Regions from separate parts of the Pseudobutyrivibrio sp. AR14 genome, predicted to be linked through region 3. Evidence: predicted binding sites of a transcription regulator. Region 3 holds the regulator's gene; each other region holds the start of a gene.
What was found. Region 3 encodes Rex, which represses fermentation and respiration genes when NADH is low (regulators of the CRP and FNR family bind a similar motif). Its sites were predicted from a motif close to ATTGTTAANTANTTAACAAT; they were not measured.
Positions count from the first base shown of each region.

Region 1: a site for Rex is predicted at 1,382-1,401, ahead of BLP50_RS01980 (butyryl-CoA:acetate CoA-transferase). Genes of this name have one in related genera too.
Region 2: a site for Rex is predicted at 1,694-1,713, ahead of hypB (hydrogenase nickel incorporation protein HypB). Genes of this name have one in related genera too.

Region 1 is NZ_FMUY01000002.1:45,738-49,023, forward strand. Features, by position in the region: gene BLP50_RS01965 (hybrid sensor histidine kinase/response regulator) at 1-221, shown strand, start outside; gene BLP50_RS01970 (hypothetical protein) at 281-523, shown strand; gene BLP50_RS01975 (acyl-CoA thioesterase) at 665-1,120, opposite strand; gene BLP50_RS01980 (butyryl-CoA:acetate CoA-transferase) at 1,413-2,753, shown strand; gene BLP50_RS01985 (glycoside hydrolase family 43 protein) at 2,854-3,286, opposite strand, start outside.
Region 2 is NZ_FMUY01000004.1:74,627-77,912, forward strand. Features, by position in the region: gene BLP50_RS04740 (FAD-dependent oxidoreductase) at 1-863, opposite strand, end outside; gene hypB (hydrogenase nickel incorporation protein HypB) at 925-1,593, opposite strand; gene BLP50_RS04750 (transglutaminase domain-containing protein) at 2,152-2,730, shown strand; gene BLP50_RS04755 (sortase) at 2,869-3,286, opposite strand, start outside.
Region 3 is NZ_FMUY01000001.1:247,299-250,584, reverse strand. Features, by position in the region: gene BLP50_RS01155 (hypothetical protein) at 90-857, opposite strand; gene BLP50_RS01150 (redox-sensing transcriptional repressor Rex) at 866-1,498, opposite strand; gene abc-f (ribosomal protection-like ABC-F family protein) at 1,558-3,286, opposite strand, start outside.

The DNA.
Region 1 (3,286 bases), on a different contig from region 3:
TCATTGATCATTTGATGCCGGGAATGGATGGCCTGGAACTGAAGGATATAATGAGTAGAATGGATGACAACCTTAATAAAGATACGCCACTTATTATGCAAACCGCAAATGCGATAGTTGGCGCAAAAGAAAAATATGAGGCTATGGGATTTGCCGATTATATTGCAAAACCTATTAAGGAAGAAGAGTTGCGTAAACTATTGCGTGAGTATATGATATAAGAAGGGATTACAAGATATAGTAGTTCCTGTGTTATGACTAATTTGAAAAGGAGATTATCATGGGGTTTAATCCAGCAGATTTATTTAGAGTAAAAAGCGCGGCTGCGAAATTTAATGCCAATCATCCTAAGTTGATTCCATTTTTTGGAGCTGCTAAAAACAAGGCTATGACACCAGGTTCAGTCATCGAGATTTCCATTACAGACCCTAACGGAGAGAGGATAGAGACCAATCTTCGTGTACAGGAATCTGATGTTGAGTTTATCAATCTACTCACCGAAATAGCCGCTAAGAACCAATAAAACCGTAAGGAATACGAAAGTCGTATGGCATACGAAAGCCACCATGTAGCTATCAAGCTCTAAGTGTTGTGTAGGTTCACATGTAGTGAACCGGAACAATATCTTAGGCTTGAGAGCGTAACATGGTGGCTATTATTATTATTATTTAAATTCGAAGAATTTGGTATCCAGCTCTGGGTAGGCACGCTTCATAGAAATCGGCGCACCGGATTTGTTTACAAAGCAGTGGCGGGTCTTAGCCATGGCTCTATCTTCACCAGTAGCTTTATCGTATATACGATAGGCTATTTCCATTTCGTGACCATCGTAAGACAAGAGCTTGGTATCGATTACAATTGTTTCATCGAATTTCACATTGCTTCTATATTCTATTGACTGAGAGATGATAGGAGAGCTGATTTCCATATCAAGCATTTGCTTGAATCCAAGGCCCATCTGCTCCATTAGATGCATTCTAGCATCCTCCAACCAGTTTAGATAATTGGATGGATGAATAACTCCCTGTAAATCTGTTTCATGAAATTTGGTGTGATGCTCAAAAGGGGTAATCTCAAGCTGCCTCTTTGCACCAGCAATTTCAATTTCTTGTTTTGACATTTGCTTTACCTCCTGATGAATACTTCTAAATACATTATATCACTATTATTCTTGATGGAATCCTGTTTCTGACATTATTTAGTTACTATTCACAGATATCAAATTAATTTTTTCTTTCCCGCCAAACTTGTTTGTGGGGGAATGAAATTATTTTTTCATATACGGAGATTAGTGGCTTCACCGTCATGAATAATATTAGACAAGAAAGTCAATTTGAGTTTTTGTTGAAGAGGAGGGCCATAAGTGGTAAAATTCTATTTAATTGATAATTATTTAACGAGCGGAGGTTAGTATGGATTTTCAAGCAGAATACAAAAAGAAATTAACTACAGCAGCTGAGGCTGTTAAAGTTGTTAAGAGTGGAGATTGGGTTGATTACGGCTGGTGTACTGGCACAGCTGATGCCCTTGATAAGGCTCTTGCAGCCCGTACAGATGAGCTTAGAGACGTTAAGGTACGTGGTGGTATCGTTATGAAGCTTCCAGCTATTTTTGAGCGTGAGGATGCTGGTGAGCATTTCACATGGAACTCATGGCACATGGGTGGTATCGAGAGAAAGCTTATCGCTAGAGGTTGCGCATTCTATGCACCTGTTAGATATTCTGAGCTTCCAAGATACTATAGAGAGCATATCGAGCCAAACGATGTTCTTATGATTGTTACAGCTCCTATGGATAATCATGGTTATTTCAACTTCGGTCCTAATGCATCACATCTTATGGCTGTAGTTGAGAACTCTAAGCATGTTATTGTTGAGGTTAATAAGAATATGCCTCGTTGCTTAGGTGGTTTCGAAGAGGGCGTTCACATTTCAAAGGTTGACGCTATTGTTGAGGGTGATAATCCAGCTATCCTTGAGATGGGTGGTGCTACAACTCCTACAGAGGTTGATAAGGCAGTTGCTAAGCTTATTGTTGAAGAGATTCCAAATGGTGCTTGCTTACAGCTTGGTATCGGTGGTATGCCTAATACTGTTGGTGCTATGATTGCTGAGTCAGACCTTAAGGATCTTGGTGTTCATACTGAGATGTATGTAGATGCATTTGTTGATATTGCCCGCGCTGGTAAGATTACTGGTGCTAAGAAGAACATTGATAGATTCCGTCAGACATACGCTTTCGGTGCTGGTACAAAGAAGATGTACGATTACATGGATGAGAATCCAGAGCTTATGAGTGCTCCTGTTGATTACACTAATGATATCCGTCAGATTTCTGCACTTGATAACTTCATTTCAATCAACAATGCAGTAGACGTTGACTTATTTGGTCAGATTAACGCTGAGTCAGCTGGAACAAAGCACATCTCTGGTGCAGGCGGACAGCTTGACTTCGTACTTGGTGCTTACCTTTCTAATGGTGGTAAGAGCTTTGTATGTCTCTCATCTACATTTACAACAAAGGATGGCACTGTAAAGAGCCGTATCCGTCCTACACTTGCTGAGGGTTCTATCGTAACAGATACACGTGCTAACACACATTATCTCGTTACAGAGTACGGTAAGGTTTGCCTCAAGGGTCTTTCTACATGGGAGAGAGCAGAGAAGATTATCTCTATTGCTCACCCAGACTTCAGAGACGAGCTTATTAAGGAAGCAGAGAAGATGAACATCTGGAGACGTTCAAACAAATAAATAGAATTATTTGGAGCTTACCTATTCTAGGTAAGCTCCTTTTTGTATTAGCAATAAAAAGGGCTTGGTCAATTGACCAAGCCCTGGCTTATTATAATGATTAATTGTACTGTGGTGTAATTGTTTGTATTGTTCCATCTGAGTTGTACTTAAGCTCACAGTATTTAACACATCTACGATGGTTGATACCCTTTGAGTATTCACAATCGTGATAGAAGAGATACCATTTGCCATGATACTCAACGATTGAATGATGTGTGGTCCATCCAATTACCGGCTCAAGGATAACTCCTTGATAGGTAAATGGACCGAGAGGGTTATCGCTGGTTGCATAAACGATTTTATGTGTTGTACCAGTGGAATAAGAGAAGTAGTATTTACCATTGTATTTATGCATCCATGGACCTTCGAAATATCGTCTATCCTCATCACCGGAGAGAAGAGGAGAGCCGTTTTCGTCAACAATTTGAATATCTACTGGAAGCTGTTCAAACTCGCTCATGTCGTCTTTCATGATTCCACATTTTGGACAT
Region 2 (3,286 bases), on a different contig from region 3:
ATAGCAAAAATCTTGTTCTCGCCATCGATGTTAGTAATCTGGTGAACAAAACCGTTGTCCTCTGCCTGCTTGAAGATAGCAAGAGCCTCTTCCTTAGTGATGTACTCACCGCCCTTATTGGTCTCAACAACATAGTCAGCCATATCACCAACAGCGATACACCATCCCTCAGGGTCATCTGCACAACCCTCGTTGTATGTCTTTCTAGAAAGACGACATGAACAAGGTGATTTTGCATACTTGCCCTCGTACTTGTCCAGCCAGTAAGAAATCTTCTCAAGTCCGATTGCTTCCTGCTCCATAGAAATAGCTTCCTCAACAGGAATAACATGCATACCAATACCAGCACCTCCTGGTGGTACCATGTGTGTAAGTCCCTCAAGTGGAAGACGACTCATTCTCTCGAAGAAACGTCCCATCTCAGGGTGCTCCTTTAAGAAGTCCTGATTCATGTTTGAGAACTCTGCTGAGCCTGGTACAAACATAGGAAGTACCCACTGCTTCTCATGAGCCTCGTTCTCATAGTTCCACTCTAAAAGACCTGTGTAGCTAGCCTGCTCTAATCTCTCATTAAGAGTCTTCTCATCAAGACCTGTAATAGCAAGAAGTTGCGAAAATGTCTTTGGCTTTCTGATGCCTCCCATAGAAAGGGCAAGCTCTGCAATCTCCTTTGTAGGTGCAAGATTAGCAACAGCCCAGTACTCAGGATCATACTTGGTAACTTTCTGCAATCCAAGCTTAATCTTAGCTCTGTCTGTAATCACCTTACCAAGCTTAAGAATCTCAGGACGAAGGTCCTCGTCCTTTAGGTCATTCACCCAATCAGGATAAAAATCTCCTAATCTGTCTGGTCCAATTCCCATACTAGTTATTTCCTCCTTTTACCGCTCATTAATTATGTACTTATACTCCACTCAAAAAGACTTAACTGCGATAGTCGGCTACCTGGCCCCTCAACCATTGAATCCATTCGTCAAATCCTTCGCCAGTCTTGGCAGAGATAAATATTACCTTTGCCTTTGGATTTAGTTCGTGGATTCGCTCGACCACTCTGTCTTTTGAGAAATCTGTAAACACCTCTAGGGTGTCACATTTGTTGACAAGTATCACATCACACACCGAAAACATCAGTGGATACTTATATGGCTTGTCGTCTCCCTCTGGAACAGAGAGAATCATAACATTTGCAGTTGAACCGGTATCAAACTCTGCAGGACAAACCAAATTGCCAACATTTTCCAGGAAAACAAGGTCCAAATCACTAGTGCCAAGCTCATGTAATCCCTGACGGGTCATGTCTGCATCTAGGTGGCACATGCCTCCTGTATGTATCTGAATTGCACGGGCTCCAGCCTCTGTGACAGTAGCCGCGTCCACATCAGAATCAATATCCGCCTCCATTACACCTATTTTCATCTCGTCCTTAAGACCATTAATAGTACGGCATAATGTGGTAGTCTTTCCTGAGCCAGGTGAAGACATCAGATTAATGAGAAATGTGTTGTCTTCTTTTATCTCCTGTCTAAGTCGCTCAGCGTCAGCATCATTATCTTCAAAGATGCTTTGTTTAACTTCTATTATTTTGTAGTCCAACGTAAGCCCTCCAAAATCATTTATGAATTGTGGCTTAATACACATGTTAGTAAACTCTAACTTGCCACATTAGTTTCCTTCGCAAATATAATATACTCTAAATGATAAAAAATTGTCAAATATTCGCCCACCCTGAGGCAGTATAAAATCTAATACAAAGCATCTTTATGCCACAGGTGTGTATTTTCTCTGTGAAATGTTTGTGAAAAAATATTTTTTTCACATTTATTATTCATCTATTCCTTATAATCTATTACACGATAAGTTCTCATCGCAAATTAGGGGAGGCGAAGAGGCATGGAAAATAATAAATCAATACGGGTTTTAATCAAGAAAACCACTGCATTCGCTCTGTGTTTTGCACTATCACTGTCGCTATCAAATGTAATGATAGCACACGCAAGTGAAAAATCTATTAACCCAAGCTCTGTTTATAAAAATTTATTATCAGAGCCTGAAAGGAACGTCTACAACCAGGTCTATAATGCCTTAATCAGCTATGACGAATCTCTTTTTAGCATGATAGATCCTCTATCTGAAAAAGATTTGGAGGACACTATGAATGCGCTTTTCAACGATCACCCAGAAATATTCTGGGCTAATACCTCATACAAATACGCTGTAGATGCAAAGGGAATCGTCCATAAAATTAAATTAAGCTACGGCATCAATTCTTCAGACCTTGCTGCTGCAAAAGGTAACTTTGATAGAATCATCTCTGACCTTGTAGCTGGCGCCAGCCAATATTCCAATGATTTAGATAAGGAACGATACATTTTCGATGCCATCTGCTCTATGAACACCTACAACGTGTCAAACTCATTGAATCAAAGTGCATACTCTGCACTTGCCACAGGCTCTTCAGTATGCGCCGGATACGCCAGAGCATTTCAGATGGTATGCCTTCAGGCTGGCATACCTTGCTACTACATTACTGGCACCTCAAAGGGTGAAAATCACGCCTGGAATATCGTCCAAATAAATGGAGCCTACTACAATGTAGACCTTACCTGGGATGACTGCATCGCAGAAGCCACAGGATTTTCATCTTACCACTATTTCAACAAAAATGACCTAGAGTTCTCATTCGATCACTCTAGGTCTCCGCTCTCGTCACAGCTGATGAGCTGCGTATAAAATTTCGCACTAAAAAAGTTCGTTACGCTCTCAAGCCTTGGATATTGCTTCGCTCAACTAACATGTTTCGCTGCGCAACACCAAGAGCTTGATAGCTACGAACTTTTTTTATGTAAACTTTACACCGTAACGAATTTCTCACTTCACCCTCTCAGCGATTATTACCAGCCTGTGGCTAGCCACATAAATTGGGGTGCATGTATAAAGTGTAAGTTGTTCACTTTCGCTTGGGTCAAGAACTGATAGGTCATCAGGCTCTACTGTTTTTATTTCTGTGACAGCATAGGTATAGGTATGAGTCGGCGTATCAACGTAAATCAAGTCATTAATCTGGACCTCGTCCAATCTGTTGAAAAACTTTCCGAAGGTATAGTTCCTATGGCCTGCAATTACACAGTTACCCTTTTGTCCTGGAACCACAGTGGACATATCGTGTCCCAGAGAATCAGACAAGATACTCTTTTCAAGACCCTGACGTACTGGGTTTTCAGATTCAATTGATGGAATGCGCAAAATGCAAAGCATTTCTCCCTCTGCTGGAACCTCAATATCCTCC
Region 3 (3,286 bases):
CCTTTCAAAAATAGGTTAATCTAACACTAATATTTTACCATAAGTCATAAAAAAAGACTAAACTTTATAAAGTCTAGTCTTTTATAGATTTATTGATTTTCTTCAGCTGATTCAATAGACTCATCTATTTCATCAGAATCCTCTTTTGTCTCCTTAGAAACCGCATCTAAATCTACATCTTCTAAGTTAACATTAGATAGGTCTGCGGCCTCCTCCTCAGAAGATTTCTTAGCTGATTTATCGTCAGCTTTGTCATCAGCTGTACCAAGATAGAAATCCCCATTTTGTAAGTCGAATAAATTAAGAACTTCCATACCAAAAACATCATGCATATATGAGTAAATCTCTTTATTATTAATCTCTCGATTATGCTTTCTAATGACATTTTTCTTAAGCTGGACACGGATATCCTTTATCCAGTTAGTAATCTCCTCAGCCTCTTGAGAATTAGTGCGAAGCTTATCATAGCAATAATCCATGGAGGCAAGCATAAGCTGCTTATTGACCTCCTCTGTCTGATTAGGAATATCCATCAGCTCATCCTCTGCAGAAGCTATGCGTTCTTTACACTCTTCCAAGAGACGCTTATCATCATCAAGCTTCTTAGAAACCAAATCGGAAGTGCCTTCCATGTTAGACATAACAGAAGACATAAGATTCTCTTTGACTTTCTTTAAATCTTTCAGCTCCTTTTTAAGCTCTGCCTCTCTCTTTAAAAGGTCATTTTCTCTAGTTTCTAATTCTTTAACATTGCTAGGCTTGCCGCCTAGAGCAAACAATCTATGCCACTTTTGATCCAATATAAGCATTGGAACTTTTATTTTAGCAATTGCTGCAGAATAATCATGCTCCCCCATAAACTCACCTACTTATTCTTATGCTGAGTAATATTATAAGATAACTGCATTAAGCTATCAGACAAATGAACGTTTTCGATAACCACATCTGGAATATCATCCAAATCAACATGGGCAAAATTCCAAATTGCATGGACGCCAAGAGATACAAGCTTGAGAGCTGTAGCCTTAGCATTTGATTTTGGAAGGGTTAGCGCCGCAATCTCAACATCATTATTCTTAATGAATTCAGGAAGATCCTCTAGCATCTGAACAGGAAGATCTCTAACCATCTTGCCTTTGAGTTCAGGATTAACATCAAAAAGTCCAATTATTTTAAATCCAACTCGCTCAAATTTAACATATCCTGCTATGGCCTGGCCTAAATTACCAGCACCGATAACAATAACATTATGGGTGTCATGAACACCAAGTATATTACCAATTTCCTCGTGGAGATAAGCAACATTATAGCCATAGCCCTGCTGACCAAAGCCACCAAAATTGTTCAAATCCTGTCTAATCTGAGATGCGGTAACATGCATCCTCTTACTTAGATCATTAGAAGAAATTCTTTCCACACCATCATCTAATAATTCGCCTAAATAGCGATAATATCTAGGCAATCTCCTGATGACAGCCTGAGAAATCTTTTTATCCAAAGCGTAAGCCTCCTAAAATCTATTCAATAAATTAATTATAAAATCTGTCTAAAAGCATGTCAAGGATTTAACAATCCCCACTCATCGTACAATTCTTCAAGGCGAGAATCTATTTCTTTCTGCTTAGCGGTAAGCTCGTTAAGCTTGGCAGAATTGGTCATATTTTCAGGCTTTAAGAACTCCTCTTCTATAGCTGCCTTCTTGGATTCAAGGGTCTCGATTTCCTCTTCAATTTTAGAAATCCTGTTTTGAAGCTTTCTTTTTTCAGCTTCTATTCTCTTCTGTTCCTTATAGTCAAGCTTAGCTGCAGTCTCTTCTGAGGCCCCAAGGGATACAGACTCAGTCTGTGTTCCATAAAGCTGTTCTTTTTTAGCAATGTAATCATCGTAATTGCCCAAATACTTTATAAGCTTTCCATCAGAGAGCTCAAGAATCATATTTGCAGTTCTATTTACGAAATATCGATCGTGGCTGACATACAAAAGTGTACCGTCATATTCATTAAGAGCCTCTTCTAGCATCTGCTTAGAATCCATATCAAGATGGTTGGTAGGCTCATCGAGAATGAGTAAATTAGACTTGGAAAGCATAAGCTTTGCCAAAGACACACGTCCTCTTTCTCCACCGGACAAATCACTAATCCTCTTGAATACATCATCTTCAGTGAACATGAATGCAGCCAAGGTATTTCTTACCTTTGTTTCAGTCAAAAATGGATAGGCATCATGCAACTCACTAAAAATAGTATTAGTTTCAGTGAGCCCCTGCTGTTCCTGATCATAGTAACCCACAGTAACATTGACACCAAAGCGAATTTCTCCTGATTCAAAATCAGTAAGACCATTGATACACTTTAAGATAGTTGTCTTACCTGTTCCGTTATCACCTAAAATAGCAATCCTATCACCCTTGTGTACCTCAAATGATAAATCAGTGAAGATATTTTTATCCTCATAGGATTTTGTCACATGAGAAAAATCAAGAACATCCTTGCCACTTTCTTTTTCTATTTCAAGAGTAAGTCGCATCTTAGGCATGTCCTTATCAGGAGCATCCATCACATCCATTTTATCCAAAAGCTTTTTGCGGCTCTCTGCTCGCTTGATTGATTTTTCTCTGTTAAAAGACTGAAGCTTATCGATAACAGCCTTTTGATGTTCAATCTCTTTTTGCTGCTTCTCATAAGAGCGCTCATAAGAAATCATATAAATCTCTTTTTGCTGCATAAAGGCAGTATAATTACCGGTATAGACACTAGTCCTACCGTAAGACAAATCAACCACATGGTCAGCTATCTTATCAAGAAAATATCTATCATGGGCTACAATAATCACTGCTCCCTTGTATGAAGAAAGATACCCCTCTAACCACATAATAGATTTTAAATCCAAATGGTTAATAGGCTCATCTAAAAGCAATAAGTCAGGTGAAGAAGCCAGAAGTCTACCAAGAGAAACTCTTGTCTTTTGACCACCTGAAAGCTCGTTCATGCTCTTATCGAAGTCCTCTTGTTCAAAGCCTAATCCCTTTAAAATACCAATAGCCTCAGAGCGGAATGTATACCCACCCTGCAAATCAAACTGATGCTGTAACTTATGATAATCATCCATGAATTTAGCCATTTCAGAATTATCAATTGAACTCATCATACTTTCCATTTCAGAAAGTCTTTTTTCCATGGAAAGTAAATCTTCTCTAGCGCTAAGAACTGTATTTAAAATGTTAGAACTAAAGGCATCCTCTTGATACTGAGCAAGATAGCCCATTGTGGCATCTTTTTTCAGAGTA